One region of the Nocardiopsis moroccensis genome, then DNA from elsewhere that is predicted to be linked to it. Evidence: riboswitches for the same ligand, from Rfam matches in the RefSeq annotation. Region 1 holds a riboswitch; each other region holds the start of a gene.

The links. Region 1 has a riboswitch for thiamine pyrophosphate ahead of thiD (bifunctional hydroxymethylpyrimidine kinase/phosphomethylpyrimidine kinase). Riboswitches for the same ligand answer to the same signal wherever they lie in the genome.
Region 2: another riboswitch for thiamine pyrophosphate. It lies ahead of ACUKCB_RS26715 (ECF transporter S component); the one in region 1 lies ahead of thiD (bifunctional hydroxymethylpyrimidine kinase/phosphomethylpyrimidine kinase).
Region 3: another riboswitch for thiamine pyrophosphate. It lies ahead of thiO (glycine oxidase ThiO); the one in region 1 lies ahead of thiD (bifunctional hydroxymethylpyrimidine kinase/phosphomethylpyrimidine kinase).

What each region holds. Positions count from the first base shown of each region.
Region 1 covers NZ_CP199747.1:279,351-289,453, forward strand. The annotation lists gene ACUKCB_RS01130 (hypothetical protein) at 1-252, shown strand, start outside; gene ACUKCB_RS01135 (LysR family transcriptional regulator) at 539-1,492, opposite strand; gene ACUKCB_RS01140 (pyridoxal phosphate-dependent aminotransferase) at 1,639-2,964, shown strand; gene ACUKCB_RS01145 (glycosyltransferase family 4 protein) at 3,178-4,359, opposite strand; gene ACUKCB_RS01150 (DUF6457 domain-containing protein) at 4,573-4,836, shown strand; gene ACUKCB_RS01155 (alanine/glycine:cation symporter family protein) at 5,041-6,459, shown strand; gene thiD (bifunctional hydroxymethylpyrimidine kinase/phosphomethylpyrimidine kinase) at 6,690-7,493, opposite strand; TPP riboswitch at 7,482-7,582, opposite strand; gene ACUKCB_RS01165 (DUF368 domain-containing protein) at 7,684-8,613, opposite strand; gene ACUKCB_RS01170 (acyl-CoA synthetase) at 9,034-10,103, opposite strand, start outside.
Region 2 covers NZ_CP199747.1:6,037,283-6,047,385, forward strand. The annotation lists gene ACUKCB_RS26705 (alpha-1,4-glucan--maltose-1-phosphate maltosyltransferase) at 1-1,248, opposite strand, end outside; gene ACUKCB_RS26710 (transglycosylase domain-containing protein) at 1,991-4,126, shown strand; TPP riboswitch at 4,284-4,391, shown strand; gene ACUKCB_RS26715 (ECF transporter S component) at 4,474-5,103, shown strand; gene ACUKCB_RS26720 (ABC transporter ATP-binding protein) at 5,107-6,750, shown strand; gene ACUKCB_RS26725 (energy-coupling factor transporter transmembrane component T family protein) at 6,747-7,538, shown strand; gene ACUKCB_RS26730 (enoyl-CoA hydratase/isomerase family protein) at 7,577-8,386, shown strand; gene ACUKCB_RS26735 (protein kinase domain-containing protein) at 8,697-10,103, shown strand, end outside.
Region 3 covers NZ_CP199747.1:2,712,259-2,722,361, forward strand. The annotation lists gene ACUKCB_RS12025 (zinc-binding dehydrogenase) at 73-1,074, shown strand; gene thiE (thiamine phosphate synthase) at 1,118-1,789, opposite strand; gene ACUKCB_RS12035 (Rv2175c family DNA-binding protein) at 1,869-2,228, opposite strand; TPP riboswitch at 2,350-2,460, shown strand; gene thiO (glycine oxidase ThiO) at 2,429-3,745, shown strand; gene thiS (sulfur carrier protein ThiS) at 3,736-3,948, shown strand; gene ACUKCB_RS12050 (thiazole synthase) at 3,952-4,782, shown strand; gene pknB (Stk1 family PASTA domain-containing Ser/Thr kinase) at 5,112-7,088, shown strand; gene ACUKCB_RS12060 (response regulator) at 7,138-7,803, shown strand; gene ACUKCB_RS12065 (6-phosphofructokinase) at 7,973-8,998, shown strand; gene thiI (tRNA uracil 4-sulfurtransferase ThiI) at 9,211-10,103, shown strand, end outside.

The DNA of each region.
Region 1 (10,103 bases):
GATCGGTTGGTCAGCGCCGAACGTGAGGCAGGGTTCCACGAGCGTGACATGTCGTCGTTCGAACGCGAGCGCATCGACCTGGAACACCGGGTGAACCGGATGGAGGCCGAGCTTGAGTCCCTGCGCAAAAGAAGACTGGAAGCCTACGCGCGCTGGTGGAACGCCCGCGACGACCGCGACCGAGCTCGCCACGTCTGTCGTAAGCTCCGCCGCAGGATCGACAAGGCGCGTCGGAAGGGTAACGACACGTGACCGGTGCTGACCCTGGAAACCGGCACGAACGAGACAGAACACGGCCCGTCCCCGTCGGGGGCGGGCCGATTTCCGTTTCCAGCTGCTCCGTCACTCCAGTTGCTCCGTCACTCCTGGCGGTCCCGAACCCCGCCCCCGGCCTTCCCGCCCCGCCCGGCCGCCGCGTCTCGACAGCCCCACCCGGCTACCGCGTTCGGGCCTCCGCGTCCGACCACCGGGTCCGGGCCTCCTCGACCTCCCGGCCGTCCCCGAACCCGGCGCCGGATCCGGGGGGCGGACGGCCGCGCTACCTCGGCGGGCCCTGTACCCGGGGGGAGACCGGACTCAGTTCCTCCTCCACGCTGCGGGCGGCGTCGCGCAGGGCGGCCAGGGTGACCTGGACGGCCGGGCGCCGCAACGAGGCCGGACGCAGGACCGCGTACACGTGCCGCTCCGGCGGAGAGGGCAGCTGCCGGTAGACCAGCCCCGCGGGGGCGCCCACCATGGCCAGCGCCGGAACCGCCGCGATCCCGATGCCCCGGGAGACCAGGCTCAGGATCGTGCCCAGCCCTTCGAACTCCCACGTGGCCGCGGGCAGCCCGCCGGCCTCGGCGAACAGCTTCTCGGTTCCGTAACGCGAACGCTCACCCTCCGGCGCCACGATCCACGACTCGCCCAGCATCTGGTCCAGGACCAGCGGCACCTCCGTGTCGGCCAGCCTGTGGTCCTCCGGAACCGCGAGCACCATGGGGTCCCGCAACAGGTGCACGTGGCGCAGGCCGCTGTCCGGCCCCCGTCCGGGGTGCTGGCCGGTCCAGTCATCGACCAGCGCGATGTCGACCTCACGGGAGCGCACCTTCTGGGTGCCGGTCGCCAGCAGTGTCTGCCGCAGCACCAGCTGCATCCCCTCATGGCTGCGCAGGGGAGGGGCCAGCAGCGGGGCGAAGGCCACCGCGGCGGTCGGGAAGGCCGTGACGGTCACCACCCCCAGGGCGATGTCCGCCTGTTCGGCGAGTACCGACTCGGTCGCCTCCACCAGGGCCAGGATCTCCTCGGACTGGTTCACCAGGAGCTGGCCGGCGTCGGTCAGCTCGGCCCCTCGCGGGGACCGGTCCAGGAGCGCCACCCCCGTCTCCCGTTCGAGGGCGGCGAGCTGTTGGGACACGGCCGAAGGCGTGTAACCGAGGGCGCTCGCGGTCGCGGCGATGGTGCCGCGGGCGCTGAACTCGCGGAGGAGCTGGAGGCGTCGAAGATCGAGCATAAGAACAGCTTATGCTCAGCATCGCAAAGACTCGCTTGTACTGATGACAGTTCCTGGGCAGGCTTGTGTTCGAAGGCCACCAGCTGGACGGAGTCACAGCTCAACCGGTGGCCGATGCCTAACGACAAGCCGGAGATGAGTCATCCATGACCGTCACTGTGTCCGCGACCCTCGCCGTGAACGAAGCTCTCAACGACAAGCGCCGCCAGGGGGTGCGCGTGCTTCCGCTCGGGTTCGGTGAGGCGGGTTTGCCGGTGCACCCGGTCATGCGGGAGCAGCTTTCGGCGAGCAACGGTGCCAACGCCTACGGGCCCGTCGCCGGTTCCGCCGCCCTGCGTGAGGCGGCCGCCGGGTACTGGGCCCGCCGCGGTCTGCCCACCGACCCCGACACGGTCATCGCGGGCCCCGGCAGCAAGCCCCTGCTGTACAGCCTTCTTCTGGAGATCGGCGGCGACACCGCCATCGCCGCGCCCAGCTGGGTGAGTTACGCCGCGCAGAGCCGACTCGTCGGCCAGCGCCCCATCATGGTGCCGACCGCCACCGGTCAGGGCGGCGTACCCCAGCCCGACCTCCTGCACGCGGCGGTCACCGACGCCCGGGAACAGGGGCGCACCGTCAACGCGGTGGTCGTCACCGTTCCGGACAACCCGACCGGGACCGTCGCCGACGCCGAGACGGTACGACGCCTGTCCGAGGTCGCCCGGGAGCTCGATCTGGTCATCATCTCCGACGAGATCTACCGCGACCTGGTCCACCCGGGGGAGGGGGAACGGGAGGGCGCCGTCGTGCACAGCCCCGCCGAGTACGCGCCCGAGCGCACGGTCATCTCGACCGGCCTGAGCAAGAACCTGGCCCTGGGCGGTTGGCGGATCGGTGTGCTGCGCCTGCCCGACTCCGAGATCGGCCGTCGCCTGCGCGGCGGATTGCTCGGCGTGGCCAGCGAGATCTGGTCGAGCCCGGCGGCGCCGGTCCAGCAGGCGGCCGCCCACGCCTTCGCCGAGCCCGCCGAGCTCCGGGATCACATCGACCGCAGCCGCCGCCTGCACGGCATCGTGGCTCGCGCCGTCGCCGATGTCTTCACCAGGGCCGGAGCAGCGGTCGCCGCTCCGAGCGCGGCCTTCTACCTCTACCCGGACTTCGAGCCGGTCCGCGAACGGCTGGCCGCGCTGCACGGCGTGGCCACCGGACCAGAACTGACCGGGCTCCTCCTGGAGCGGTACGGCATGGGCGTCCTGCCCGCCGTCGAGTTCGGTGAGAGCTCTGCCGCCCTGCGCATGCGGGTGGCCACCAGCCTCCTGTACGGGGACTCCGAGGACCGGCGCTACGCGGCCCTGGCCGCCGGGGACCCGCTGGCCCTGCCGTGGATCCGCGCCCACCTGGACCGGTTGGCGGAGGTCCTGGGGTCGCTGCTGTCCGAAGTTCCCAACACGGTCATCCCGGCCCCGCAGGCGGTCGCCCAGCCGGTGCACTGACCCGGCGACCGCCCCGAAGCCGTGTCCGCCACGTGAAGGGGGCGAGGCGGGCACAGACGACGGGACCCTCCCTATCTCTCCCAGGGAGGGTCCCGTTACCTTTTCCGGTGCGTTCCCGGTCGGTGCTTCTGCGACTTCGTGTTCCGCACGGGACCGAGCCCGGCACGGGTCCGAACCCGGCCCGAACCCGATCTGTGCCCGGGCCTGCCCGGGTCAGGGCGTGTGCGCCTCGTGTGCCCGTCGGGCGGCCAGCTCGTGGCTGGGCGCGATCACCGCCCGGTAGTGGCCCACCAGCTCCGTGTTGACCGACGCCCAGGTCCGGTGCGCCACCGACGGCCGGGCTCCGGCAGCCATCCGCGCCCGTACCTGGCGGTTGTGCACCAGTCGGCCCACCGCCACCCGCAGCTCCCGGACCGAGTCCGGCGCGTACAGCAACCCGTTGCGCTCGGGTAGGACCAGGTCCAGCGGGCCGCCTGCCGCTGGGGCCACCACCGGCACACCGGAGGCCAGCGCCTCCTGGACGGTCTGGCAGAAGGTCTCGTCCGCTCCCGTGTGCACGAACACGTCCATGGCCGCGTACAACCGCGACAGATCCCGACCGGTGCGCTGGCCGGTGAAAACGGCGTCGGGCAGCAGGCGGCGCAGCCGGGCCCGTTCGGGGCCGTCGCCGACCACCACCAGACGGACGCCGCGGAGCCTGGCCAGGTGGGCCAGCAGGTCCACGCGTTTGTCCCGGGACAGGCGGCCGACGTACCCCACGATCGCCTCCCCGTTCGGCGCCAGGCGTCGGCGCAGCTCCTCGGAGCGGTGGTCGGGGGAGAACCGCACGGTGTCCACACCGCGCCGCCACAGGTTCAGCCGGGGGAACCCCCGGGCCGAGAGGGCCTCCATCGTGGCGGAGGAGGGGACCAGGGTGCGGTCCACAGCGGAGTGCGTCCGGCGCAGCAGGGACCACAGGGCATCGGAGCCGGGCAGGCCGTAACGTCCGGCGAACCCGGGCAGGTCGGTCTGGAAGGCCGCCACGGTCGGCAGCGCCCACCTTCGGGCCACGTCCACGGCGGTCGCGCCGAACAGTGCGGGGGAGGCCAGGTGGAGTACGTCGGGTGCGAAGGCCCGAATCGCGGCGGTCATCGTCCTACGGGAGGGCAGGCCGACCGGAAAGTCACGGTAGACGGGCAGGGGGAGGGCGGGCATCCGCAGGACGGGGAAGCCCGCGTACGAGGCGGGCCCGTGTCCGGGGGCCAGCACGAGGGCCTGGTGCCCTTCGGCGGCGAGGTGTTCGGCGATCCGGCACACGGAGTTGGTGACTCCGTTGACCTGTGGCAGGAAGGACTCGGCCACGATCGCCACGCGTAGCGGCGGACGGTGGACGGTGGGCAGGGGTGTGGGGGACATGCGGGGGCTCCCAACGCCGAGGTGTCGCTTCTTTCGACGCTAGGGTCGGAGGGTGAACCGGGACCGCCGGGCGGGAGAACCGTGTCCGAAGGCCCGACACGGGTTGGTGGATCAGCTGGTGACGCCGTCCGCACGGTCAACTGACCAGCTGGTGACCCGGAACTCGCTATGATCACCAAAAGTAACAAGATGAGTGCACTAAGGAGTCGCGCGGTGACCCTCGTGGAATGGTCCGAGCTGGTCCGAGCTGAGCTGGACCTCACCGGGACCGACCCCCTCCGGAAGACCGACGTCGACCGCGTTCTCGACCTCGCGCGCGACGCAGCCCACTCCGTGGCCCGGCCCGCGGCACCGCTCACGACCTACCTGCTCGGGGTGGCCGTGGGCCAGGGGGCGGACCCGGAGGCCGCTGCCGCCGCGCTCAGCAGGCTCGCACTCGCCCAGGGCGAGGAGCAGGGCGAAGAACGGGAGAACTGACCGAACCAGGGCACACCGAAACAGGCGCTGGGGCGACGCAACGCGCATGTGGACCACACGTGATTCGTTCGTTACGCGTCGGTGCCATTCTTTGCCGATATCGCTGCAGCGCACACCGGTGCCAGCGCGATCCCGAGGGCGCTGGTCCCCCGTTCCACCTCTGGCTTCCTCGGCCCCACACACTCACCGAAAGGGAGATCCCCCGTGGACCAACTCCTTGAGATGGCTGACATCGTCAGCGGCATCATCTGGGGACCCTTCGTCCTCATTCCGCTGCTGCTGGGTGTCGGTGTCTACCTCACCATCCGTCTGCGCCTCCTCCAGCTGTTCAAGCTGCCACACGCGCTCTGGCTGGCCCTGGTCCGGCGCAAGGAGGACGCCTCCGTCGAGGGCGACATCTCGCACTACCAGGCGCTGAGCACCGCTCTCGCCGCCACCGTCGGTGTCGGCAACATCGCCGGCGCGGCTCTGGCCATCGGCATCGGCGGCCCGGGCGCGCTGTTCTGGATGTGGATCATCGGCATCTTCGGGATGGCCACCAAGTACAGCGAAGCCCTCCTGGGGGTGAAGTTCCGCCGCACCGACGCCAAGGGCGAACAGAGCGGTGGACCGATGTACTACCTGAAGCACGGCATCAAGGGCGGTCTGGGGACCTTCCTCGGCGTCGCCTTCGCGGTCTTCGGCGCCATCGCCGCCTTCGGTATCGGCAACGGTACCCAGGCCAACACCGTCGCCCAGCAGGTGAACAGCGTCACCGGCGTGGAGCCGTGGATCATCGGCCTGGTCCTGATGCTGCTCGCCGGAGCCGTCATCCTCGGCGGGATCAAGAGCATCGGGCGGGTCACCTCCGCACTGGTGCCGGTCATGATCGTCGGCTACGTCGGCATCTGCCTCCTCGTGCTCATCGTCAACTGGGCCGCGATCCTGCCCGCGCTGCAGCTGGTCGTCGTCAGCGCCTTCACCGGGACCTCCGCCACCGGCGGTTTCGTCGGGGCCGGTGTCATGCTCGCCATCCAGATGGGCTTCGCCCGCGGCATCTTCTCCAACGAGTCCGGCCTGGGCACCGGCGGCATCGCGGCCGCCGCGGCCAAGACCACCCAGCCGGTCCGCCAGGCCATGGTCTCCATGACCCAGACCTTCATCGACACCATCATCGTGGTCAGCATGACCTGCCTGGTCATCATCACCACCGGTGTGTGGGAGGTGGAGAACCCCGAGGACGGTTCCCTGCTCACCTCGCAGGCGCTGACCGAGGGCCTGGGGACCATCAGCCCGGCGTTCGGTTCCGCCGGTGCCTACGTCGTGGCGCTCGCGGTGGCGGTGTTCGCCTTCAGCACCCTGCTCGGCTGGGCCTACTACGGAGAGCGCTGCGTGGAGTTCCTGGGCGGCCGCGGGCTCGTCCTGCCCTACCGTCTGGTGTTCATCGTGATCATCTTCGTCGGGGCGGTGGCCAGCCTCGACTCGGTCTGGCTGTTCAGCGACATCGCCAACGGCCTGATGGCCCTGCCCAACCTGGTCGGCCTGCTGCTCCTGTCGCCGGTCATCGTCGCGGAGACCAAGAAGTTCTTCGGACACCCCGACTGGCGTAACCCGGACGCCGTCATGGACGACGTGCGCGGCTAGGGGCGTTCGCGCGCTCGGAGAAGCGCACCCGTTCCCGCGCACTCGGCGGGCTGACAGGAGGGGGACCGGCCGCTGCGGCCGGTCCCCCTTCGTCTCTCCCCGGCAAGGGGGCTGTGCTTCCTGGTACCAGGGGCGATTCAGGGACGGTTGTCCTGCCACCACCGGGGACGGCTGTGCCTGCTACCACCAGAGGTGGCTGTGCTTGCTACCACCAGAGGTGGCAGTGTCTGCTACCACCAAAGGTGGAAATGGTGCACGGGGCCCTGGCCGCCGCCGGCGTCGATCTCCCCGGCACGGACCAGGGCCCGGGTCAGGTACTCCTTGGCGTCGGCCACGGCGGTCACCGTGTCCGGGCGCTGCGGGAGGAGGGCGGCGATCGAGGACGACAGGGTGCAGCCGGTGCCGTGGGTGTTGCGGGTGTCCACCCGCCCGGCGCGGAACTCCACCGGCTCCGTCACCCCGTCGACCAGCAGGTCCACGCTCTCCTCCCCCGGAAGGTGCCCGCCCTTGATCAGGACGTGGCGCGGGCCCAGCTCCAGCAGGCGCTCGGCCTGGTCGCGCATCTGCTTGAGGTCGGTGGCCTCGGCTTCGCCGAGCAGGTCGGCGGCCTCAGGCAGGTTCGGGGTGATCAGGTCGGCGCGTGGCAGCAGTTCGCTGCGCAGCGCCTCGATCGCCGAGCTCTCCAACAGCCGGTCACCGCTCTTGGCCACCATCACCGGATCCACCACCACGTTCGGCAGGTCGTACCGGTCCACGGCCGCCGCGACCGCCTCGGTGACTTCGGAGGTCGACAGCATCCCCACCTTGACCGCGTGCACGGTCGCGTCGGAGAACAGGGTGTCCATCTGGTCGGTGACGAACGACGCGGGGACACCGTGCACCCCGGTGACCCCGCGTGTGGACTGGGCGGTCAACGCCGTCACCACGGTCATCCCGTAGACCCCGTGGGCGGAGAACGACTTCAGGTCGGCCTGGATGCCGGCGCCCCCGCTGGGGTCGCTTCCGGCGATGGACACGACGTTGTACGCGCTCATGGGCGTTCCTTCGCTAGTACTAACTAGGGCAGGTTCGACGGGTGTGCTCTCAGCCGGCAGGTCTGTCTCCGGCACCCCGCGCCGCCGGGGCCTCGCGGCCCCGGCATCCGTATGTGTTTGTGGTGGTTCCGACTCTAACCGAGGTCCCGGGAGGCGTTGACGCGCCTCGGCCCCGGACCGGCGGCTCCGGTCAGTGGACGGTGACGTCCGGTCGGCGCTGGGTGGCCTCCAACCGCTCCCGCTTGCGGCGTTCCCAGACGATGGCCCCGACGATGACGGCGAAGCCGAGCACCATGAGGGTGACGGTCACCGGGATTTCGGTGGCGGGGAGGATCTCCCGCTCCTCGTTCTGCCAGGGCCACAGGGCGCGCAGGGAACCCGCCATCAAACCGGTCAGGACCACCAGGGTCATGTGGTGGAAGTTCTCCAGTAGGTACTGGAGGACCTTCACGAAGACCGCCAGACCCGTGATCATGCCGAGGGCGAAGGTGCCCAGGTAGACGAAGTCGAGGTTCCCCACCGCGTCCTTGGTCGGCCCGTACAGGCCGACGGTCAGCAGGATGAAGGAACCGGACAGGCCCGGCAGGACCAGCGCGCAGATCGCGACCGAGGCGACGAGGAAGACCACCACCGGGTGTGTGGGCAGGTTGGCGCCCGGAAGGCCGGTCAGGAAGAAGGTGAGGGCGGCGAAGGCCAGGGCGATCAGGTAATGGCCCGCCCGCCAGCTGCGGCCGGCGCCGGTGTAGGGGATCCACAGGCAGGCCAGCACGAGCCCGAAGAAGATGGCGTAGGCGTACTGGGTGTACTCCTCGACCAGCGGGGCGATGAGTAGCAGCGCCAGGACCAGGGCCACCGCCATCCCGATCAGCGCGGGAACCAGGACGGACCATTCCACCTGGCGGAACTGCGCCCTGGCCCGGTCCTTGCCGCGACCGCGCGGGACGTCGGTGAGGTAGCGCTTGATCCCGCTGACCATGTGGCCGGCGCCGCCGATCAGCTGGTCGTAGAGGCCGACGATCAGGGCGACCGTGCCGCCGCTGATACCGGGCAGCGCCTCTGAGGTGCCCACGGCCCCGCCGCGCACCGCGTTGAAGATGTAGGAGCCTACTGACTTGGCCATGTTGTCGGGCGCGTGCCCGGGGACTCCCGGGAGGGGCGCCGTCCTCCGTCCTGATGGGGCCGCCGGTCCCGTTTCCACGGTAGACCGGCGGGGGTCAAAGGGGTGCTGGTCCGCGCGGACCCGTCTGGTAACCGCTTCTGGGCCCGATGTCCGGATCCGCGCCGAGTTTTGACGGCCCGGGCCGCGTGATGGGGGAGGGGAGCCGTCGGGCCCAGGGCCGGGCAGCGCCAAGTCTAGCGGTGACCGGAGGAGGAACAGGCGCTCGTCCACCCAGAAAAGCGAGGTTTCGGCTGGGGTTGTATGCGTCGCCTCCGAGGCCGAAAAGCGGAGCCCGTCAGGGAAGGAGGAGACGGGGCTTCGCCGGCAGAGGCACCGGAACACGGGGTGAGGGCATCGGCGCCCGGAGCGGGCGCCGTGGGATCACAGGGTGAGCGCCGCGGTCCCCTCGCCTGCCACCGACGCGGCCCACCGGTAGTCCTGCTTGCCCACGGCGGTGCGCCGCACCCGGTCCACGAAGTGCACGGTCCGGGGCACCTTGAACCCGGCCAGCCGGACCCGGCAGTGCGCACGCAGCGCGTCCTCGTGCAGGGAGGCCCCGGGGGCCAGCGACACCAGCGCCGTCACCCGCTGGCCGAGCGTCTCGTCCGGTGCGGGCACCACGATCACGTCGTCCACCGACGGGTGTGCCTTCAGCACGGCCTCCACCTCCTCGGGGTAGACCTTCTCCCCCGCGGTGTTGATGACGACGCTGCCCCGCCCCAGCAGCACGATCGAACCGTCCGCGGCCCGGGTGCCGTAGTCGCCCGACAGAGCCCAGCGCCGCCCCTGCCCGTCCGTGGGGAAGGTGCGGGCGGTGGCGATCGGATCGTTGTAGTAGCCCAGCGGGATCCGGCCGGTTCGCGCGATGCGGCCGACCTCGGCCGAACCCGGGGCCAGCGGGCGCAGCGACCCGTCGAGCACCGCGATGCTGCCGCCCATGGTGAAACTGCGCCGGTCCGGAGAGGTGACGGTCTCCTCCGCGTCGGGGGCGGTCGCCGAACCGCACACGCCCGTCTCCGATCCCCCGTAGGCGTCGGCCAGGGCGACGTCCTCGCGCCACGCCCGCCACAGCCCGCGCACAGCAGGCGTCAGCGGAGTGCCGCCGGAACGCACCGAGGTGAGGTCGGGGCACAGGGAGGGTTCGGTCAGCAGGTGCCTGGCCAGCGGACGGGCCATCGCGTCACCCACCAGCTGCACGGTGTGCACACCCTCCCGGTGGGCCAGCTCCAGCACCCGGTCCGGGCAGAAGCTGCGGTCCGTGGACAGCACCACGCGCTTGCCGCACAGCAGCATGCTCAACGCGTTCCACTGGCCGGCCGCGTGCATCAGCGGGCCCAGCACCAGCATCCGCTGCGGGAAGCAGCGGGCGGCGCGGTCGGCCACGTCCTTCGGGGTCCGGGCACGCGGGGTGCCCGGGGAGCGCCGCTCCACGGCGGCACGGAAGATGTCCG
Region 2 (10,103 bases), 420 kb from region 1:
CATCATCGCGGGGCGGGTGAAGGCCTCGGCGAGGAAGAGCACGTCCGGGTCCCGTTCGGCGACGTCGGCGAGCAGCCGCTGCCAGAAGGCGACCGGTTTGGTGTGCGGGTTGTCGACGCGGAAGATCCGGACGCCGTGGTCGATCCAGTGCCTGACCACCCGCAGGCATTCCCGGTAGAGCCCCTCGAAGTCGTGGTCGAAGCAGAGCGGGTAGATGTCCTGGTACTTCTTGGGCGGGTTCTCGGCGTAGGCGATCGACCCGTCGGCGCGCCGGGTGAACCACTCGGGGTGCTCGGCCACCCAGGGGTGGTCGGGGGAGCACTGCAGGGCCAGGTCGAGGGCGATCTCCAGGCCGTTCTCGTGGGCCTCCGCGACGAAGGAGTCGAAGTCGGTGAGGGTGCCCAGGTCCGGGTGGACGGCGTCGTGGCCGCCGTCGGCCGAACCGATCGCCCACACCGAGCCGGGGTCTCCCGGGCCAGCCCGGAGCGTGTTGTCGCGGCCCTTGCGGTGGGACTCGCCGACGGGGTGGATCGGTGGCAGGTAGACGACGTCGAAGCCCATGTCGGCGATGGCGGGCAGGCGTTTGGCCGCGGTCGAGAAGGTCCCTGACACCTCCTGGCCGGGCGCGGTGTCCACCTGGGCTCCCTCGGAGCGGGGGAAGAACTCGTACCAGGAGCCGAAGAGGGCCCGTTCGCGGTGGACGACGACCCTGGTGCGCCTGGAGCGGGTGAGGAGTTCGCGCAGGGGGTTGCGCTCCATCCGGGCGAGGACGTCGTCGGTGACGGCGGCGGCGAAACGCTCCACGGGCGGCAGGGAGGTGTCGCGCAGGATCTTGGCTGCCCTGTTCAGGGCGGGTACGCGGGGGACTCGGCGGCCGGCCCGCTCCAGCAGGCGCGCGCCTTCCTCCAGGACGAGGTCGGTGTCGGTGTCCAGGGGCAGCTTCACGCGGGCGACGCGGAGCCAGGTGGTGAAGGGGTCGCTCCAGGCTTCGACCGAGAACGACCAGTCCCCCTCCCGGGGGAGGCTGATCTCGGCCTCGTACCGGTCGGTTCCGGGGGCCTTCTCGCGCATCGGGACCAGGGCCGTCCGGCGGCCTTTGGGCGGGTGGACCACCACGCCCGCTGCGAGGGAGTCGTGCCCCTCCCGGATCACGGTGGCGCTCACCGTGAAGCGCTCTCCGGGAACGGCTTTCACCGGGCCCAGGTCGTTGTCTGGAGAGATATCGAGGATGGGCAGTCGTCCGATCACTGGCTACACCGTAATTGTCGTGGTTCGGGCGTTATGGGGTAGCACGCAGTGGCTTACGTGCGGAAATAATCGGAACTTAATCCGGGGTGAGGTGGAGTTAACGAAGTGCTGGATCGGAAACTGTCCGGATTGCGGCTTCGGTGCTCTCCCCTGTCTATCGTCGGTCCTCTGGTTGGGTTTGGCGGAGTGTCGGGGCCGGATAATTTATGTGATCCTCATCACACTCGCTGTCAGCGCCAAGACCTGGTATTTGCCGCGTTTCGCCCGGGTGAACCTCTCAAAGCGGGCATAAGTACACATGCGATTCAGGGGTCTCTGTGGTTGTTTTCGCATTCCCCCTCGTGAAAAGTCGGAAAATTCCGCCCGTGTGTTGTCGATGCCTTCGGGGTGGGTAGGGATGACCGAATGTATCCAGCGGGAAGTCGAGCCGTATTCCGGACATCCCCTTGTGTCCGTTGGGTCCCATGCGAAGCATTCGCCCCATATCTGGTCGAGCTGGCGTTCCGGGGGTGACTTTGTTGGCCAACTCTTCTTGACGTCAAGAAAGAGGGCGGTGGGTTTCGTGTGATGCGCCCTTGCTCGTGCCTCATGGGTGATCTGTGCTTTTTGCCGTAGATTGGGGAAGCTTTTCGGCGACACGCCCGATTTGGCGGAGTTCCCTTTACGGCGTCCCTGCGAGTGTGGGCGACGCAGTGTTCGTTCCGCACCGCGGACGGACAGCACACGGCCGTAGGGGGGCGACGTGACGGAGTCGAACCGGAGTGGTCCGTTCCGGGGGGCCCGGGAGTTCCTGAAGGGTGACCTGTTCAAGGGAAGGGGAGACACACTGCTGCGCCTGTCCGGGCTCGGTGTGGTCGCCGGACTCCTGTCGGCGGCCCTGGTCCTGCCGTGGGCGGGCAGCATCGGGCTGGTCGCCAGGGACACGGCCGCCGGGTTCATGGCGATGCCCAGTGATCTGGAGGTCCCGCCCCTGTCCTCGCGCATCCTGCTCACCACCGACGGTGGCGAGCCCTTCGCGGAGGTCGCCGAGCGCGAACGCGAGGTCGTCGGCCTCGACGAGATCAGCCCGTGGATGACCGGTGCCCTGATGGCGATCGAGGACGACCGTTTCTACGAGCACAGCGGCCTGGACCTGCGGGGTGTCCTGCGCGCGGCGACGCGGACGGCCCAGGGTGACACACAGGGCGGATCGACCCTCACCCAGCAGTACGTGAAGAACCTCCTCATCGAGACCGCCGAGAGCGAGGAGGAGATCGAGAGCGCCAGTGCGCAGACCCTGAACCGCAAGCTCGTCGAACTGCGCTACGCCATCGACATCGAGGAACGCCACACCAAGGACGAGATCCTGGAGGGCTACCTCAACCTCTCCTACTTCGGCGCCGGCGCGCACGGCATCGAGGTCGCCGCGCAACGGTACTTCTCCGTGTCCGCCGCCGAACTCGACCCCGGGCAGTCCGCCCTGCTGGCCGGCCTGGTCCGCGGACCCTCGTTCTACGACCCCCTCAGCAACCCGGAGGCGGCGCTGGAGCGCCGGAACCTGGTGCTCGACCGCATGGTCGCCACCGAGGTGCTGGGAGCCGAGGAGGCCGCCGGGTACAAGGAGAGCGACCTGGGACTGGACCCCACCCCGCGGGCGGGCAGCTGCTCGGAGAGCGACTACCCGTTCTTCTGCGACTACACCATGCGCTGGCTGAAGGAGTCGGACCTGCTCGGCGAGAGCGCGGCCGAACGCGAACAGCTCATCAGCCGGGGCGGGTTCACCGTGCGGACCACGCTCGACGCCGCCGCGCAGGACGCTGCGCAGGCCGCCATCGACAAGCGGGTCCCGCACGATGACTCCACCAAGTTCGCCGCCCAGGCCTTCGTCGAACCCGGTTCCGGCCGGGTGCGCGGTCTGGCCCAGAACCTCCGCCACGGGTTCGACGACGACCAGGTCGGCACGACCTCGATCAACCTCGCGGTCGACCAGGCCGACGGCGGCTCCACCGGATACCAGGCCGGGTCGACCTTCAAGCCCTTCACGCTGGCCGCCGCGCTGGACGAGGGCCTGGGGTACGGCACCAGCTTCTCCGCGCCCAAGAGCATGTCGATCAGCGGCATGACCAACTGCGAGGGCGGCACGATGTCCTCGTGGAGCGTGCGCAACGCCGGTGAGAGCGACGGGGGCAGCCACAACATGATCAGCGGGACCAAGGGGTCGGTGAACACCTACTTCGCCCAGCTCCAGAAGCGGGTGGGCCTGTGCGACACCGCGAAGATGGCGAAGAAACTCGGCGTGCACCGCGCCGACGGCGGTGAACTCGGGGTGTGGAGCTCGTTCACCCTCGGCGACCAGGAGGTCTCCCCGCTGACCATGGCCGCCGCGTACGCGACCTTCGCGGCCCGTGGCGAGTACTGCGAGCCCCGCCCGGTGCGCTCGGTGACCGACGACGAGACGGGCGAGGAGACCAAGGCCAGCTCCGAGTGCGAGCAGGTGATCAAGAAGCGGACCGCAGACGGCGTCAACCACCTGCTCCAGCAGACCTTCAACGGCGGTACCGCCAACGGTCTGGGCCTGGGCCGTCCGGTCGCGGGCAAGACCGGCACCACGGACAGCGCCGCCTACGCCTGGTTCGCCGGGTACACCCCGAACCTCGCCTCGACGGTGGCCGTCGGCGACGTGCGCGGCGGTGAGAAGCACCCGCTCCAGGGCGTGACCATCGGCGGCCGCTACTACGGCATCGTCTACGGCGGCACCCTGCCCGGTCCGATCTGGCAGGAGAGCATGCGCGGCGCCACCGGCTCGCTGCCCGCGGAGAGCTTCGCCGGTTCGCCGGGCGCCTTCGGCGACCCGAAGGCCGAACCACCCAAGGAGAAGGAGGACGACTCCGACGCCTAGGCCGGAATCCGAGGCCTGGAACGGGGTTCCACACCCGGACCGGATCCCGTGCCGGGAACGGGAACGGGGCCGTCACTGGGCGGAACCTCCAAACGGTCACAGTGAGGGCTGTGGGGTGGAAACATCCCACAGCTCTCCTTGTTGCCCCATAATGGAGCCAATCCGACAGGGGAGCGCGTGAGCGCTGAGAGTGCGGCACCGAGCCGCAGACCCTTACACACCTGATCTGGGTCATGCCAGCGAAGGAAGTCATAGGAACTCGCCACCGTGCGCGTACCCGGGTACGCCGGTGTGGCGCTCTTAGCCACATGGGCCCTCGTCACCCCCGACGAAGGGACATCACCAGAATGAGTACCGAATCCGACCCCGGAACCGGCACCGAGCGGACGGGCTTCGTCCGTCAGATCCGCGAGAGGTTCCGGAGCTGGCGCACCGTCGACATCGTCGTGGCCGCCGTGATCGGCGTCGCCGTCGGCGTCGTCTTCTGGCTGTGGAACATCGTCTGGTCGGTCACCACGCCGCTGTTCGTCGCCTTCCCGCCCGGGCAGGCCGTCGTCTACGGCATGTGGCTGATCTCCGGCGTGCTCGGCGGCCTGATCATCCGCAAGCCGGGCGCGGCCCTGCTCACCTCGGTCGCGGCCGCCTCGGTCTCGGCGGTGTTGGGCACCCAGTGGGGGATCATGGTCATCCTCGACGGCACCCTCCAGGGGCTGCTGCCCGAACTGGTCTTCCTGGCCTTCGCCTACCGGCGGTGGAACATGGGCGTGGCCGTGCTCGCGGCCGCGGTCGCGGGTGTCTCCCCGGCCATCCGCGACAACATCGCCTACAACGTCACCTGGCCGCTCCACTACCAGGTGACCTACGGGGTGATCGTGGTGATCAGCGCGGCGGTCATCGCGGGTGTGGGTGCGCGTCTGCTCACCACGGCGCTGGCCCGCTCCGGTGCCCTGGCGCCCTTCCCGTCGGCCAAGGGCTGACCCGTGGCCGGACCGAACGCCCGCGGCGCGCGCGTGGAACTCTCCGGGTGGGGCTGGAAGCACTCGGGTCGTGCCACCCACGCGCTGCGGGGCGTGGACCTGACCATCGAACCCGGTGAACGCGTACTGCTGCTGGGCGCCTCCGGGGCGGGTAAGTCCACCCTGCTGCACTCCCTGGCCGGGCTCACCGGCCAGGACGGCGCCATCAGCGGCGACCAGGAGGGATCGCTGCTCGTGAACGGCCGCCCGGCCGACCGGGGCAGGGGAGGCGTCGGGCTGGTCAGCCAGGACCCCGAGACCCAGTTGGTGATGGCCCGAGCCGGTGACGACGTCGCGTTCGGCCTGGAGAACCTGGGTGTGGACCCGGAGCTGATCTGGCCCCGGGTGGAGCGGTCCATGGCCGAGGTCGGTTTCCCCTACGGACTCCGGCACTCCACCGGGGCCCTGTCCGGCGGTGAGAAGCAGCGCCTGGTCATCGCGGGGGCGCTGGCGATGCGTCCGCGCCTGCTGCTGTTGGACGAGCCCACCGCCAACCTCGACCCCGCCGGGGCCGAACTGGTACGCGCGCTGCTGGCCCGCCTGCTCACCGAGACCGAGGCCACTCTCGTGCTGGTCGAACACCGGGTCGCCGACGTCGTGGACCTGGTGGAGCGGGTCGTGGTGGTCGAGCCGGGCGGCGGAGTGATCGCCGACGGGGCGCCGAGGAGGGTGTTCGCGGAGCACGGACGGTCCCTGGCCCGACAGGGCGTGTGGATCCCCGGGAACGAACCGGTGCCCGAGGTCCCGCCTGCGCCCGGCGGGCCGGCCCTGGTCGAGACCGTCGGCGTCGCCGCGCGCACCCCCTTCCAGGTGGGCGTGCGGGCCGCACCCCGGCGGACGGTGCTCGACGGGGTGGACCTCACCCTGGCGGCCGGAACGGCGACCGCCCTGACCGGCCCCAACGGCGCGGGCAAGTCCACGCTGCTCACCATGCTGGCCGGACTGTCCAAGCCGCACCGGGGCCGGGTGCTGCCGCGCGGACCGCTGGCCGAGGCCGACCGGCGTCCGCTCGTGCGCTGGCCCGCACGGCGCCTGGCCCGGCACGTGGGCACGGTCTTCCAGCACGCCGAGGACCAGTTCGTCACCGGCACCGTCCGCGACGAGCTGCGCTTCGCCCCGCTGCGCGCGGGGCTGGACGAGGCCGGGACGGAACGCTGGGTCGGTGAGCTGATGGAACGGCTGCGGCTCAGCGGCCTGGCCGACGCGCACCCGTACACGCTCTCCGGCGGGGAGAAGCGGCGGCTCTCGGTGGCCACCGCGCTCAGTTCGGGCCCCTCGCACGCACCCGACGTACTGGCCCTGGACGAGCCGACCTTCGGCCAGGACACCCGCACCTGGACGGAGCTGGTGGAGCTGCTCGGCGCCCTGCGGGCCGAGGGCCGGGCCGTGGCCATGGCCACGCACGACGAACTGCTCCTGCGCAGTCTGACGGACGTGCGCGTGCGGGTGGCCGACGGCCGTGCCGTCCCCGACCCTGCGACGGGGCCCCGGGAAACGGTCCCGCCCCCGACCGCGCCCCCGGACAGGGCTCCGCCCGTCGTGGGCCCGCCCCTGGGGGTCCCGGCTGCGGCGAACCCGCGGCCGGCACGGCGTGAGGGGGACTCGTGAGCACCCCACCGCACACCCGCGCGACGGGCGGGGACACGCTGACCCTTGACGTGCCCGGAGGCGGGGGAGCCCGCTACTGGCTCACCGGTCTGAACCCGGCCGCCAAACTGCTGGCCGCGCTGGCGATCGGGATCGGGCTGATTCCTGCCGTGGACGCGGTCACCGGCGGCGTGGTCCTGCTCGCGGTCCTGCTGACCGTGCCGTTCAGCGGCGTCGATCGGCGCACCCTGCTCGTCCTGGGCGGCCCCTTCCTGCTGATGGGACTCAGCAGCGGAGCTGTCAACTACCTGTACGGCGAACACGGGCTGGAGGGGGCGGTGGGCGCGGCGGTGCGTCTGCTGGCCATCGCCCTGCCCGGGCTGCTCGCGGCGGTCAGCAGCGATCCCACGGAGATGTCCGACGGGCTCGTGCAGAAGCTCAGGGTGCCCGAGCGGCCCGCCATGGGCGTGCTCGCGGCGCTGCGGCTCATCCCGCTGCTCGCCGACCAGTGGCGGACCATCACGCTCGCCCGCCGGGCCCGCGGGCTGGAGGCCGGACGGAATCCGGTGCGGATCGTCACGCTGTTCTTCGGGCGGCTGTTCGCGTTGCTGGTGCGCTCCATCCGGACCGGGACCCTGCTGGCCACGGCGATGGACGCGCGCGCCTTCGGCACGGGCAGGCGCACGCACGCGCGGCACAGCCGCTGGCGCGCGGCCGACACCCTGCTGCTGGCGGGGACCGTCCTGCTGCTCGTGGGCGCCTACACCCTGTCCACCCGGCTGGGGACCCTGGTGCTGCTGTTCTCCTGACCCCGGTGGTTGGGTGGGAAACTGACACAGACGTCGAAGTGAGGAAGGTGTCCAACGTGGGCGAGTTCGTGCGAGTCGAGGCCGACCCGGAAAACCCCGGTGTGGCCGTCATCCGGCTTGACCGTCCCAAGGCGCTGAACGCGCTGAACGGCCAGGTCACCAAGGAGATCGGGGAGGCGGCAGCCGCAGTGTCCGCCGACGACTCCGTGCGGGCGGTGGTGATCTACGGCGGTGAGCGGGCGTTCGTGGCCGGGGCCGACATCAAGGAGATGGCCGACCTCACCCACGCCCGGATGCTGGAGTACTCGCGTGCCCTCCAGCGCGCCCTGACGGCGGTCGCCCGCATCCCCAAGCCCGTGGTCGCGGCGATCAGCGGCTACGCGCTGGGCGGCGGCTGCGAACTGGCACTGTGCGCAGACTTCCGGGTCGCGGGCACCAAGGCCAAACTCGGTCAGCCCGAGATCCAGCTGGGCGTCATCCCGGGTGCGGGCGGCACCCAGCGGCTGCCGCGCCTGGTCGGCCCGGCCAGGGCCAAGGACCTGGTGTTCAGCGGTCGTCACGTGCGCGCCGAGGAGGCCAGGGAGATCGGCCTCGTGGACGAGGTCGTGGCCGACGAGGAGGTCTACTCGGCCGCCGTCGCCCTGGTCGCCCGGTACGTCGACGGCCCGGCCGTGGCGCTGGCCGCAGCGAAGGAATCGATCGACCGCGGACTGGAGACCGACCTGGACACCGGCCTGGAGATCGAGCGCCTCCACTTCTCCGGCCTCTTCGCCACCGAGGACCAGAAGACCGGTATGCGCAGCTTCGTCGAGCAGGGACCGGGCAAGGCCGTCTTCAACGGCCGCTGATGGCTCCGGGCGGCCGGTTCCCGGTCGCCCGGCAATGTTCCAACCGGGCAGGACGTCCGGATCCGGCCAACCGGGACATGGGGCGGGGAACCGCCCGCGTGGTTTTTCCGTCATACTCGTCAATGGTCGTCCGAGGCGGCCGGTCCGCCCGGAGTTCCCGGTGGTGCGCGCCGCGTCCGCACCCTCCGGCGGGGGCCGAGGAAGACCACACGCGCCCCTCGGAGGGGCCACACAAGCCAACGTTGACCCATCCCCCCGGCCGATAAGCTGGACGTGGCGGTATGCGGTCTTTTGAGGGGATGAGTTCTCGATGTCAATGTCGGCAGGTTTCCCCACGGGTGAAGAGCTGCCGGAGCGCATCGGCCACTACGTGATCCGTCGTCGCATCGGTGCCGGTGGGATGGGCGTGGTGTACCAGGCGGAGGACACCCGGACGGACCAGTTCGTCGCGGTGAAGGTCCTCAAGCCCGAGGTCGCCGGAGACCACATCGCCCGCGCCCGGCTCGCCCGCGAGGTCGAGACGATGCGTCGTGTACAGAGCCCCAACGTGGCCGAGGTCATCGACGCGGACACCCAGGCCGAACTGCCCTGGGTGGTCACCGAGTACATTCCGGGGCCCACCCTGGACGCGACCGTCACCGACCACGGGCCCCTGCGCGGCCGCGCTCTGACCCGTTTCGTCACCGGCATGGCCCGGGCGATCAAGGACATCCACGCGGTGGACGTGATCCACCGCGACCTCAAGCCCGGCAACGTGATCATCTCCAACGGTGAGCCGATCGTCATCGACTTCGGTATCGCGCACGCCGTGGACGGCGCCAAGCTGACCCAGACCGGTACGTTCGTCGGTACGCCCAGCTACCTCTCCCCGGAGGTCATCGAGGGTACGGACCTGGGTCCGGCCACCGACGTGCACGCCTGGGGCGGCACCGTGGCCTTCGCCTCGACCGGGCGCCCGCCCTACGGCGCGGGTTCGTTCGAGGTCATCTTCTTCCGGATCCTCAACGGCGAGATCGACATGGACGGGATGCACGAGGCGCTGCGCCCGCTCGTCAACCGCGCGGTCTCCCGGGACATGTCGGCGCGGCCCACCGCCGCGGAGCTGGTCGTCGAGACCGGTCGGCTCAACCTCGACCTGCCCTGGACCGAGACCACCGGAAGCGCCCCGGCCACGGGCCTGACCGGCAACCACACGATGCAGGCGCCCGCGCCCGTCCACGAGCCCGGGACCCGGGGCGGCGGCTCCGGGGCGGGCGGTGCGGCCGCGGCCGGCGCGGCGGGCGCCGGGATGGGCGGTGCCGCGGGTTACCTCGCGGGCCGGGCCAGCGAGGGCTGGGGCCCCTCCCACACGCGTGCCGCGACCCCGCCCAACACGGTGAGCGCCTGGTCCAACCCCTCGGCGCCACAGACCAGTCACGCCCGCTCCGGCGGTTGGACGGCCGACGACGAGGCCACCGACGACCTGAGCGGAGGACGGCCCGCCAACACCGGTTCGGGTTGGAACTCCGACGAGGAGGCCACCGACGACCTGAGCGGTGCCCGTTCCGCCGGTGTCGGACACGCCTCCGGTTCGGGTTGGGCCTCCGATGACGAGGCCACCGACGACCTGTCGGACAACCTGCCCAGTACGGATCGGATCGCCCCGCGTTCCTCGGAGGACCTGAACGACCCGCAGGGCACGATGCGGATCCAGCCCGGCCAGAACGACGTCCAGGGC
Region 3 (10,103 bases), 2.4 Mb from region 1:
GACCTCAACATTAGTTGAGGAAGAAGACTGTGGGCAGCGGGAACGATCCCGCCGAGAAGGAGTGTGGTGCAGATGCGCGCAGTACGGGTGGACGAGTTCGGCGGACCCGAGGTCCTGGTGGCCCGGGAGGTCCCCGACCCGAGGCCGGGACCCGGCCAGGTCCTGGTGGAGGTGACCGGCGCCAACGTGATGTACCTGGACACCCTCATCCGATCGGGCCGGGGCACGGACCACTTCCCGGTGGCCCCGCCCTACGTGCCCGGAGGAGGCGTGTCGGGCAGGGTCGTCGAGACCGGCCCGGAGACGGACCCGGCGTGGCTGGGCACGGATGTCGTCGGTGAGACGGGCCCGCCGAACGGGGACGAGGAGGCGTCCGTACCGGTCAACGGCTACGCCGAGCGGGCGGTGCTGCGTCAGGACTCGCTCATCAGGGTGCCCGAGGGCGTGGGCGCCCACGAGGCGCTCGCACTGATGACCGACGGTGCCACCGCCCTGCTCCTGGAGCGGGCGGCCCGGTTCACCCCGGACTCCTGGGTACTGGTGCTGGCCGCCACCGGCGGAGCCGGCAGCCTGACCGTCCAGCTGGCACGCCTGGCGGGGGCGCGGGTGATCGGTGCTGCCAAGGGCCCCCAGAAACTGGCCCTGGCCCGCGAGCTCGGCGCCGAGGAGGTCGTGGACTACTCCGAACCCGACTGGTTGGAGCGGGTCGGAAAGATCACCGGAGGCGGGGCGGACGTGGTGGTCGACGGTGCGGGCGGCGCCCTGGGCACCGCCGCGTTCGCCGCCACCGCCGACGGCGGCCGCTTCGTGAGCTACGGAACGCCCAGCGGTGAGTTCGCCGAGGTCGACGACGCGGAGGCCGGACGCCGCGGGATCACCGCCCTGGGCCTGTTCGACCTCGAACCGGCGGACGGAACAGGCAAGCGGGACCTGACCAGGCTGATCCTGGAAGAGGCCCGGGCCGGTCGGATCCGACCGCACGTGGGGCTGACCCTGCCGTTGGAGCGTGCCGCCGAGGCGCACGGCGCGTTGGAGGGCCGCAGGGTCCTGGGCAAGGCGCTCCTGGTGCCCTGACGGGCACCGCCCCTGCACTCCTGGTCAAGCGGTCGGGCGGCGGTCAGGTGTTGTCGGCGCGAGCGGCCAGCCGTGCCTTCAGCGCGCCGGCTGCCGCGCGGGGGTCCTCCGCCTCGGTGATGGCGCGCACCACGACCACCCGGGTGGCCCCGGCGCCCAGCACCTGGTCGATGTTGCCGAGGTCGATACCACCGATCGCGAACCACGGCCGGTCGGTGCCCAGTGCCGCGGCCCGCTCCACCAGTTCCAGACCGGCGGCCGCACGCCCCGGTTTGGTGGGCGTCGCCCAGGTCGGCCCCACGCAGAAGTAGTCGCTCCCGGGCTCCTCCGCGGAGAGCTCGGCGGCCTCGGCGTCGTTGTTGGAGCGGCCGATGATCGGGTCGGCACCGATGATGTCGCGGGCCATGGGCACCGGCAGGTCACGCTGGCCCAGGTGCAGGACGTCGGCGCGCACCGCCCGGGCGATGTCGGCCCGGTCGTTGACGGCGAGCAGCGCCCCGTGGCGCTCGCACGCCTCCCGCAGGACCTCGAGCGCCGCCATTTCCTGGCGCGCCTCCAGGTCCTTGTCCCGGAGCTGGATGATGTCCACACCCCCTGCCAGGGCGGCGTCCGCGAACTCCGCGAGATCGCCGCGCCCGGTCCGGGCGTCGGTGCACAGGTACAGAAGGGATGCGTCCAGGCGCTTGCGCAGGCTGGTTCCGTGGCTGGTCCTCACACCGACCACACTAGGCCCTGACGCCCCGGCGGCCCAAGGGCGCGACCGGGACGGCGTGCCCGGCGGGCCGCGCCCGGAACTAGAAGGCCATCCCCTGGGCCCGACGGCGGACCTCGGTGCCCCGGTTCTCCCGCATGGCCTGGATCGGGGTGCCCGGAAGGCTCTCGTCCGGGGTGAACAGCCAGCGCAGGGCCTCCTCGGTGGAGAAACCCGCGTCGGTGAGCAGCACGATGGTGCCCGGCAGCCCCTTGACGAGGTCCTCGCCGTCCAGGAAGGCGGCGGGGATGGAGAGCTCGCCACCGCGGACCACGCCCATCAGGCGGTTCTCGCGGATGAGCGTCTTGATCCGGTTGGGGCTCACACCCAACGGCACGGCTGCCTCACGCAGGGTCAGCCAGTCGCCGACGAGTTCGTCGATTTCACGGTCGCTTTGTGTCACCCCACCAATCTGCCACACCCGACCGGCCCCCGGGGACCATCCGTCCGGGCGGGGCGGCCCCCGTCCGGAGATCCCCGCCACTGCCGGCGCTGGACGCCCTGCCCTAGGATGGGGTCGAACAGACACGTCCCGCGGGAGCCGGGTGGACCCGGCTGAGAGGGAGGCTCACCGCCTCCGACCGCACGAACCTGATCCGGGTCATGCCGGCGAAGGGAGTGGAACACGGCGCCGTGCGTACCTTCGACGCTCCCCCTCACGAGAAGATTCGTCCTACCAATACTGCGGTCGTGGTCGGCGGCGGCGTCATCGGCCGGGTCACCGCCTGGCGGGCAGCCCAGCGCGGCCTGTCCGTCACCCTCGTCGAACCCGACCCCGTCACCGAACCCTCCTCCGCCCGCGCCGCCTCGACCGTCGCCGCGGGCATGCTCACCCCCGCCACCGAGGCGGTGTTCGGCGAGGAGGAGCTGATGGAGTTCGGCGTGCGCTCGGCGGGCCTGTACGCCGACTTCGTCACCGAGCTCCAGGCGGCGAGCGGTGTGGACGTCGGCCACCGGCGTACGGGAACGCTCCTGGTCGCCTTCGACCGCGACGACCTCGCCGTCCTCACCCGCCTGCACGAGCTGCACGGGCGCCTGGGCGTACCGACCGAACGGCTGACCAGCCGCGAGTGCCGCCGCCTCGAACCCGCGCTCGCCCCGGGTGTGCGCGGCGGGGTGCTGGCCCCCGAGGACCACTCCGTGGACCCCCGCAGGCTGCTCCTGGCCCTTGCCCTGGCCGGTGAGCGGGAAGGGGTGCGCGAGGTCCGCGGGCACGCCGAGGAGATCACCTCCCCCGGCCCCGCCGGTGCCCGTCTGGGCGTGCGCCTGACCGACGGCTCCGTCCTGCCGGCCGACCAGGCCGTCCTGGCGGCGGGGTGCTGGGGTGACCGCGTCCGGGTACCCGAACCCGTGGTGCCCCCGCTGCGACCCGTCAAGGGACAACTGCTGCGCGCCCGGGTCCCCGCCGGCGAACCCCCTCTGGTCAACCGCACCGTGCGCGGTCTGGTCAGGGGCTTCCCGGTCTACCTCGTGCCCAGGGAAGGGGGCGAGGTCGTCGTGGGCGCGACCCAGGAGGAACTGGGCCACGACACCGCTCTCACCGTCGGCGGACTCTGGCAGGTCCTGCGGGACGCGCGCGAACTCGTCCCCGGGGTGAGCGAACTGGAGGTCACCGAGACCTGTGTCGGGCTGCGCCCCGGTTCCCCCGACAACGAACCCCTCCTCGGGCCCACGCGGGTCCCCGGCCTGCACCTGGCCGCCGGACACTTCCGGCACGGGGTGCTGCTGGCCCCCGCGACCGGCGACGCCGTGGCCGAGGCCCTCACCCGGGGCGCGCTGCCCGCGTACGCGCGCCGGTTCGCCGCCGACCGGTTCACCGCCGGGCAGGGACCGCCCGGACCCGGCGGTGCCGACGACACGTTCCGGGAGCGCGCGGAAGGGACCGCGCGGGAACAGCAGGGAGAAGAGCAGTGGAACTGATCATCAACGGCCGGAGCCGCGAGAGCGCGGCCGACACGGTGGCGGCGGTCGTACGCGACCTCACGTCGTCCGGGGACGGCGAGATCCCCGGCGGGATCGCGGTGGCGGTCAACGACGAGGTGGTGCGGCGCTCCGCGTGGGCGGACACCGCGCTGTCCGCGGGAGACCGCGTGGACGTACTCACCGCCGTACAGGGAGGCTGAACCATGTCCGAGACGACCACACCCCGAACGGGCCCCTCCGGGGCCGCCCCGTCCGGGCGGACCCCGGACCGCGCCTTCGGCGACCCCCTCGTCATCGCGGGCACCTCCTTCGGGTCCCGCCTGATCACCGGGACCGGCGGAGCCCCCTCACTGGAGGTCCTGGAGGAGGCCCTCCTGGCCTCGGGAACCGAGTTGACCACCGTGGCCATGCGCCGGGTCGCCCCCGGCACCCAGGGGTCGGTGTGGGACGTGCTGAAGCGCAACGGGATCCGGCCCCTGCCCAACACCGCCGGGTGCTTCACCGCCGCCGACGCCGTGCGCACCGCCCGGCTCGGCCGCGAGGCCCTGGACACCGACTGGGTGAAGCTGGAGGTGATCGCCGACGAACACACCCTGCTCCCCGACCCCGTGGAGCTGCTGGACGCCGCCGAGACGCTCGTCGACGACGGTTTCACGGTCCTGCCCTACACCAACGACGACCCCGTGCTGGCGCGCCGCCTGGAACAGCTGGGCTGCGCGGCCGTCATGCCACTGGCCGCGCCGATCGGTTCGGGACTGGGCATCCGCAACCCGCACAACCTGGAACTGATCGTCGAGCAGGCCGACGTCCCGGTGATCGTGGACGCGGGGATCGGAACCGCCAGCGACGCCGCCCTGGCGATGGAGCTGGGATGCGACGCGGTGCTGTTGGCCACGGCCGTGACCCGCGCCCAGGACCCGGTACGCATGGCCACGGCGATGCGCGACGCCGTCCGGGCGGGCCGCGGTGCCAGGCTGGCCGGGCGCATCCCGGTCCGCCGGCATGCCCGAGCGTCCAGCCCCGACGTGGTCTGAACCGGAGCGGGGGCTCCCGCGCCACGGCGGGAGCCGGGCGGATCGCGGGCCGGCGCGGCATCGCGGCGGGTTTGCCGACGTCCCTTACCGTGGGAGGGGTGTGCGGGCCGCTCGGCGGTGCCCACACCGACAGACCACCCAGGCGCGAACGCCCCGCACCGACCCCGCGTCGGCCGCCACACCGGTGGGTACGGGGGCACCGCGACCGTGAACCGCGGGGCAAGACCTGGCGCCGGCTTCCGCTATCGTGTCGGTTCGACACCAGGTGTCGGGTACGCGCCACCGGCCGCGACCGCCCGCGCTCCCCGCAGCAAGGACACAACTCCGCCGTGGACATGACGACTTCCGACCCGCTTGTAGGCGCGACGCTGGACCGTCGCTACTTCGTCGAGTCAAGGATCGCCGGTGGCGGTATGGCGACGGTCTACGTCGCCCACGACCTTCGCCTGGACCGACGTCTGGCCCTGAAGGTGATGCACCCCTCCCTGGCCCAGGACCCCTCCTTCGTCCAGCGCTTCATCAACGAGGCCCACTCGGTCGCCAAGCTCTCCCATCCCAACGTCGTGCAGGTCTTCGACCAGGGTGAGGACCAGGGACACGTGTTCCTGGCCATGGAGTACGTCCCCGGCCAGACCCTGCGCGACCTGCTCAAGGCGCGCGGCCGGCTGGCCCCCCGGGACGCCCTGAACGTGACGGCCTCGGCGCTGGCCGCGCTGGGGGCAGCCCACCAGGCGGGCATGGTGCACCGCGACGTCAAACCCGAGAACGTCCTGATCAGCAAGGACGGCCGGGTGAAGGTGGCCGACTTCGGGCTGGCCCGCGCCGTGGAGCAGTCCAACCAGGGGCTGACCCGCACCGGAACTCTGATGGGCACGGCCGCCTACCTGGCGCCCGAGCAGATCGAGCGGGGCGTGGCCGACGCCCGCAGCGACGTCTACGCCGCGGGCATCATGCTCTACGAACTGCTCACCGGCGGCCAGCCGCACACCGGCGAGACCCCGATCGCGATCGCCTACCAGCACGTGAACGAGGACGTCCCCCGCCCCTCACACTTCCTGCCCGGGCTGCCGCCCGCGGTGGACGCCCTGGTCACCAAGGCGACCGAGCGCGACCCCAGGTACCGGCCGAGCAACGCGGGCCAGTACCTGGCGAAGGTACTGGAGGTCCTGGGGACCCTCCCCGAGACCCCTGCGGAGTCCCCGGGGCGCATGCCCCCGGTGGCCGCCCCGGCGCCCGCGGCGGCCACCATGACCGCGCCCCAGCTGATCGCCGGGGGCGCCGGTCCGGGTACCGAGAACGCGACCATGGTCGTCGACATGAACGGTGTCGACCTGGGTGGCGATGACTACGACGACGATGACGACTACCCCGATCGGGAACGTCCGCGGTCCTCGCGCAACCTCCTCATGGTGGTCGGCGCGGCCACCCTGGCCCTGGTCGTGGGCGTGGCGGGGTGGTGGTTCCTCATCGGCCGGTTCGAGCCCGTCCCCGACGTGGTGGGGATGAGCCCCGAGGCCGCCAGCGAACAGATCCGCGGGGCGGGCCTGGTCTTCGACCTGTCCGAGGAGAACGTCTACAGCGACGAGGTGGCGGCGGGAGAGGTCAGCGGCACCGAGCCGGAGGTCGGTGAGCGGCTCTCCCCCGGCGACGAGGTGTCCGTGTTCCTGTCCAAGGGGCCGCAGTCGGTGACCATGCCCGAACTGGTGGGCGAGGACGTCGCCAACGCGCTCAAGGAGCTGGAGGACCTCGGCTTCGAGCCGGACAACATCGTCCAGGAGGAGCAGGACTCCCCGGACCACGAGCAGGGTGAGGTGATGGCCACCGTGCCCGAGGCGGGGGCCGAGGCCGACCGGGAGGAGACGGTGACGGTCACCTTCTCCAGCGGCATCCCCGTTCCGGGCCTGGCCGGCGAGGAGCTGGAGGAGGCCGAGAGGATCCTGACCGACCTGGGCCTGACGGTCGAGGTCGTCGAGGAGGCGAGCGAGAGCATCGACGAGGGCAAGGTGATCACCCAGTCCCCCGACACCGGCACCAACCTCGGGCCCGGGGCCACCGTCACCCTGACCGTCTCCAGCGGACCGCCCGAGATCGAGATCCCGGACGTGACCGGCGAGTCCGTCAAGGACGCCCGCAAGGCACTGAAGGACGCCGGGTTCAAGGTGGAGGTCGAACGCATCCTGGGCGGCCGGGAGGTCGTGCACCAGTCGCACACCGGCACCGCGCCCAAGGACACCACGATCACGATCACCGCCACCCCCGGCGGGATCGACCTGGGCGACTTCGACGAGGACGAGGACGAGGACTGACCCGGCCCGCTCTGGTGCGGGTTCGGGCGGCGACGCTATCGTCGGCGGCATGAACGGCGACGACATCCGGGTCCTGGTGGTGGACGACCACCCCATGTGGCGCGAGGCGGTGGCCCGCGACCTGACCGAGGCGGGCCTGCGGGTGGTGGGGACCGCGGGCGACGGGGCCAAGGCACTGCGTATCGCGCCCGCGGCCCGGCCCACCCTGGCCGTGGTGGACCTGCACCTGCCGGACACCGGCGGGGTGGAGCTGACCGCCGCCCTGGTGGGGCTGCCCGAGCCTCCCCGGGTGCTGGTCCTGTCGGCCAGCGGGGAGAGCGAGGACGTACTGTCCGCGGTCAAGGCCGGGGCCACCGGTTATCTGGTGAAGTCGGCCGGGCGCGAGGAGCTCCTCGACGCCGTCCGGCGGGTCCACACCGGCGAGGCCGTCTACACCCCGGGGCTGGCCGGTCTGGTGCTCGGCGAGTACCGGCGGCTCTCGGCCGGCAGCGACCGCTCGCCGGACGGGCCGGAGCGGGTGCCCGCACTGACCCCGCGCGAGACCGAGGTGCTGAGGTTCGTCGCCAAGGGGCTGGCCTACAAACAGATCGCCCGTCGCCTGGGCATCTCCCACCGCACGGTACAGAACCACGTACAGAACACCCTGACCAAGCTGCACCTGCACAACCGGGTGGAGCTGGTGCGCTACGCCATCGATCAGGGCCTGGACGAATAACCTCCCCCCGACGCCCCTCCGGTACTTTTTCGGTCACGCTCCCAGCCCGCCCCCGGAGTTTCGGAGGGCGATTGCCGACCGGGGTTGGCCTGGGCTCCCCCCGCGCACTATGGTCTAGACCATATGGCGCCATGCGCCGTGGACAACCACAACGTCGAGGAGAAGTCGCATGCGAGTCGGTGTGCTGACCGGTGGCGGAGACTGCCCGGGTCTGAACGCGGTCATCCGGGCCGTGGTCCGCAAGGGCATCAAGGACTACGGCTACGAGTTCATCGGCTTCCGGGACGGCTGGCGCGGGCCCCTGGAGGGCGACACCATGCCGCTGGACATCAGCGCCGTGCGCGGCATCCTTCCGCGCGGCGGAACGATCCTGGGTTCCTCCCGCACCAACCTGATGAAGATCGAGGGCGGTGTCGAGCGGGTCAAGGACAACATGGCCGGGCTGGGCGTGGACGCCCTGGTCGCCATCGGCGGTGAGGACACCCTGGGCGTGGCCCGCCAACTGCACGACCGCGGGGTCAACGTCGTGGGCGTACCCAAGACCATCGACAACGACCTCAACGCGACGGACTACACGTTCGGGTTCGACACGGCCGTCAACATCTCCATGGAGGCGATCGACCGCCTGCACACCACCGCGGAGTCGCACCACCGCGCCCTCGTGGTGGAGGTCATGGGCCGCCACGCCGGTTGGATCGCCCTGCACTCGGGCATGGCCGCCGGGGCCAACGTCATCCTCATCCCCGAGCGGCCGTTCGACATGGACGAGGTCATCAAGCACGTCGAGAGCCGCTTCGAGACGCAATACGCCCCCATCCTCGTGGTCGCCGAGGGCGCCCACGCCAAGGAGGGGCAGTTGGAACTGGCCACCGGTGAGAAGGACGCCTTCGGCCACGTGCGCCTGGGTGGCATCGGTCAGACGCTGGCCGAGGAGATCGAGAAGCGCACCGGCAAGGAGGCCCGCTCGGTCGTGCTGGGCCACGTCCAGCGCGGCGGCACCCCCTCCGCCTTCGACCGGGTGCTCGCCACCCGCCTGGGCGTGAACGCCATCGAGGCCGTACACGACAAGTCCTTCGGCAAGATGGTCGGGCTCCAGGGCACCGACATCGTGCGCGTGGACCTGGCCGAGGCCACCGACACCCTCAAGACCGTCCCCGCCGAGCGGTACGAGGAGGCCGAGGTCTTCTTCGGCTAGGGGTCGGCCCCCGCGCACCGGCACGCGGCTCCTCCCCGCCCGGGGAGGGGCCGCTCCGTGTCCGGGATCTCACCGGACGGCGGACGAAGGCGGGAATGGACCGAGCGGTCCGGGGATTGTTCGATACTGGGAGGAGCCGGATCCCCATCCGGCTCCGTCACCACGACTCCGCCCCGCCGGGGCGCGAAGCACCATCTTCCGGAGGTAGCACCATGTCCGCGTCGCTGGAGTCCGCGCCGCTCCCCGCAACCGAGGTCGGAGCCGACGCCGGGCTCGGCGAGCTCTGCGTGCTCATGAAGCTCGGCGAGATCGTTCTCAAGGGCTCCAACCGCAAGCTGTTCGAGCGCCGTCTGCACAACAACATCCGGAACTCCGTGCGCGACCTGGGCGACGTCCGCCTGTCCCAGCGGGGCGCCGGTGTGATCATCGTGCGCAAGCCCGGCGCCTCCGACCTGGAGGTCGCCGAGATCGCCGACCGGATGGCCAACGTCATGGGCGTGGTCTGGGTACACCTGGTGCGCCGCGTGGCCAAGGACCTGGAGACCATCACCGACATCGCCGTGCGCTCGATGGCCGATCGGGAGGGCACCTTCGCGGTGCGTGCCCGCCGCCGCGACAAGCGCTTCGAGATGAACTCCGGTGAGCTCGCCGGGTTCCTCGGATCCAGGATCATCGAGGCCCACGGCTACGGGGTGAACCTCAAGCGCCCCGACAACACCCTGTACGTCGAGGTCGACAAGGACGAGGCGTTCGTCTTCACCGACGGCATCCCCGGCCAGGGCGGTCTGCCCGCCGGGATGAGCGGGCGCGGGCTGGTCCTGATGTCCGGCGGCATCGACTCCCCCGTCGCCGCCCACCGGATGATCCGGCGCGGCCTGAAGGTCGACTTCCTGCACTTCTCCGGGATGCCCTTCACCGGCCCGGAGTCCATCTACAAGGCCTACAGCCTGGTCCGCCAGCTGGACCGCTACCAGGTGGGTTCGCGCCTGTTCGTGGTGCCCTTCGGCAAGGCGCAGCAGCAGCTGAAGAGTTCCGGCATCGAACGGCTCCAGATCGTCGCCCAGCGGCGCCTGATGCTCAAGACCGCCGAGGCCCTGGCCGACGA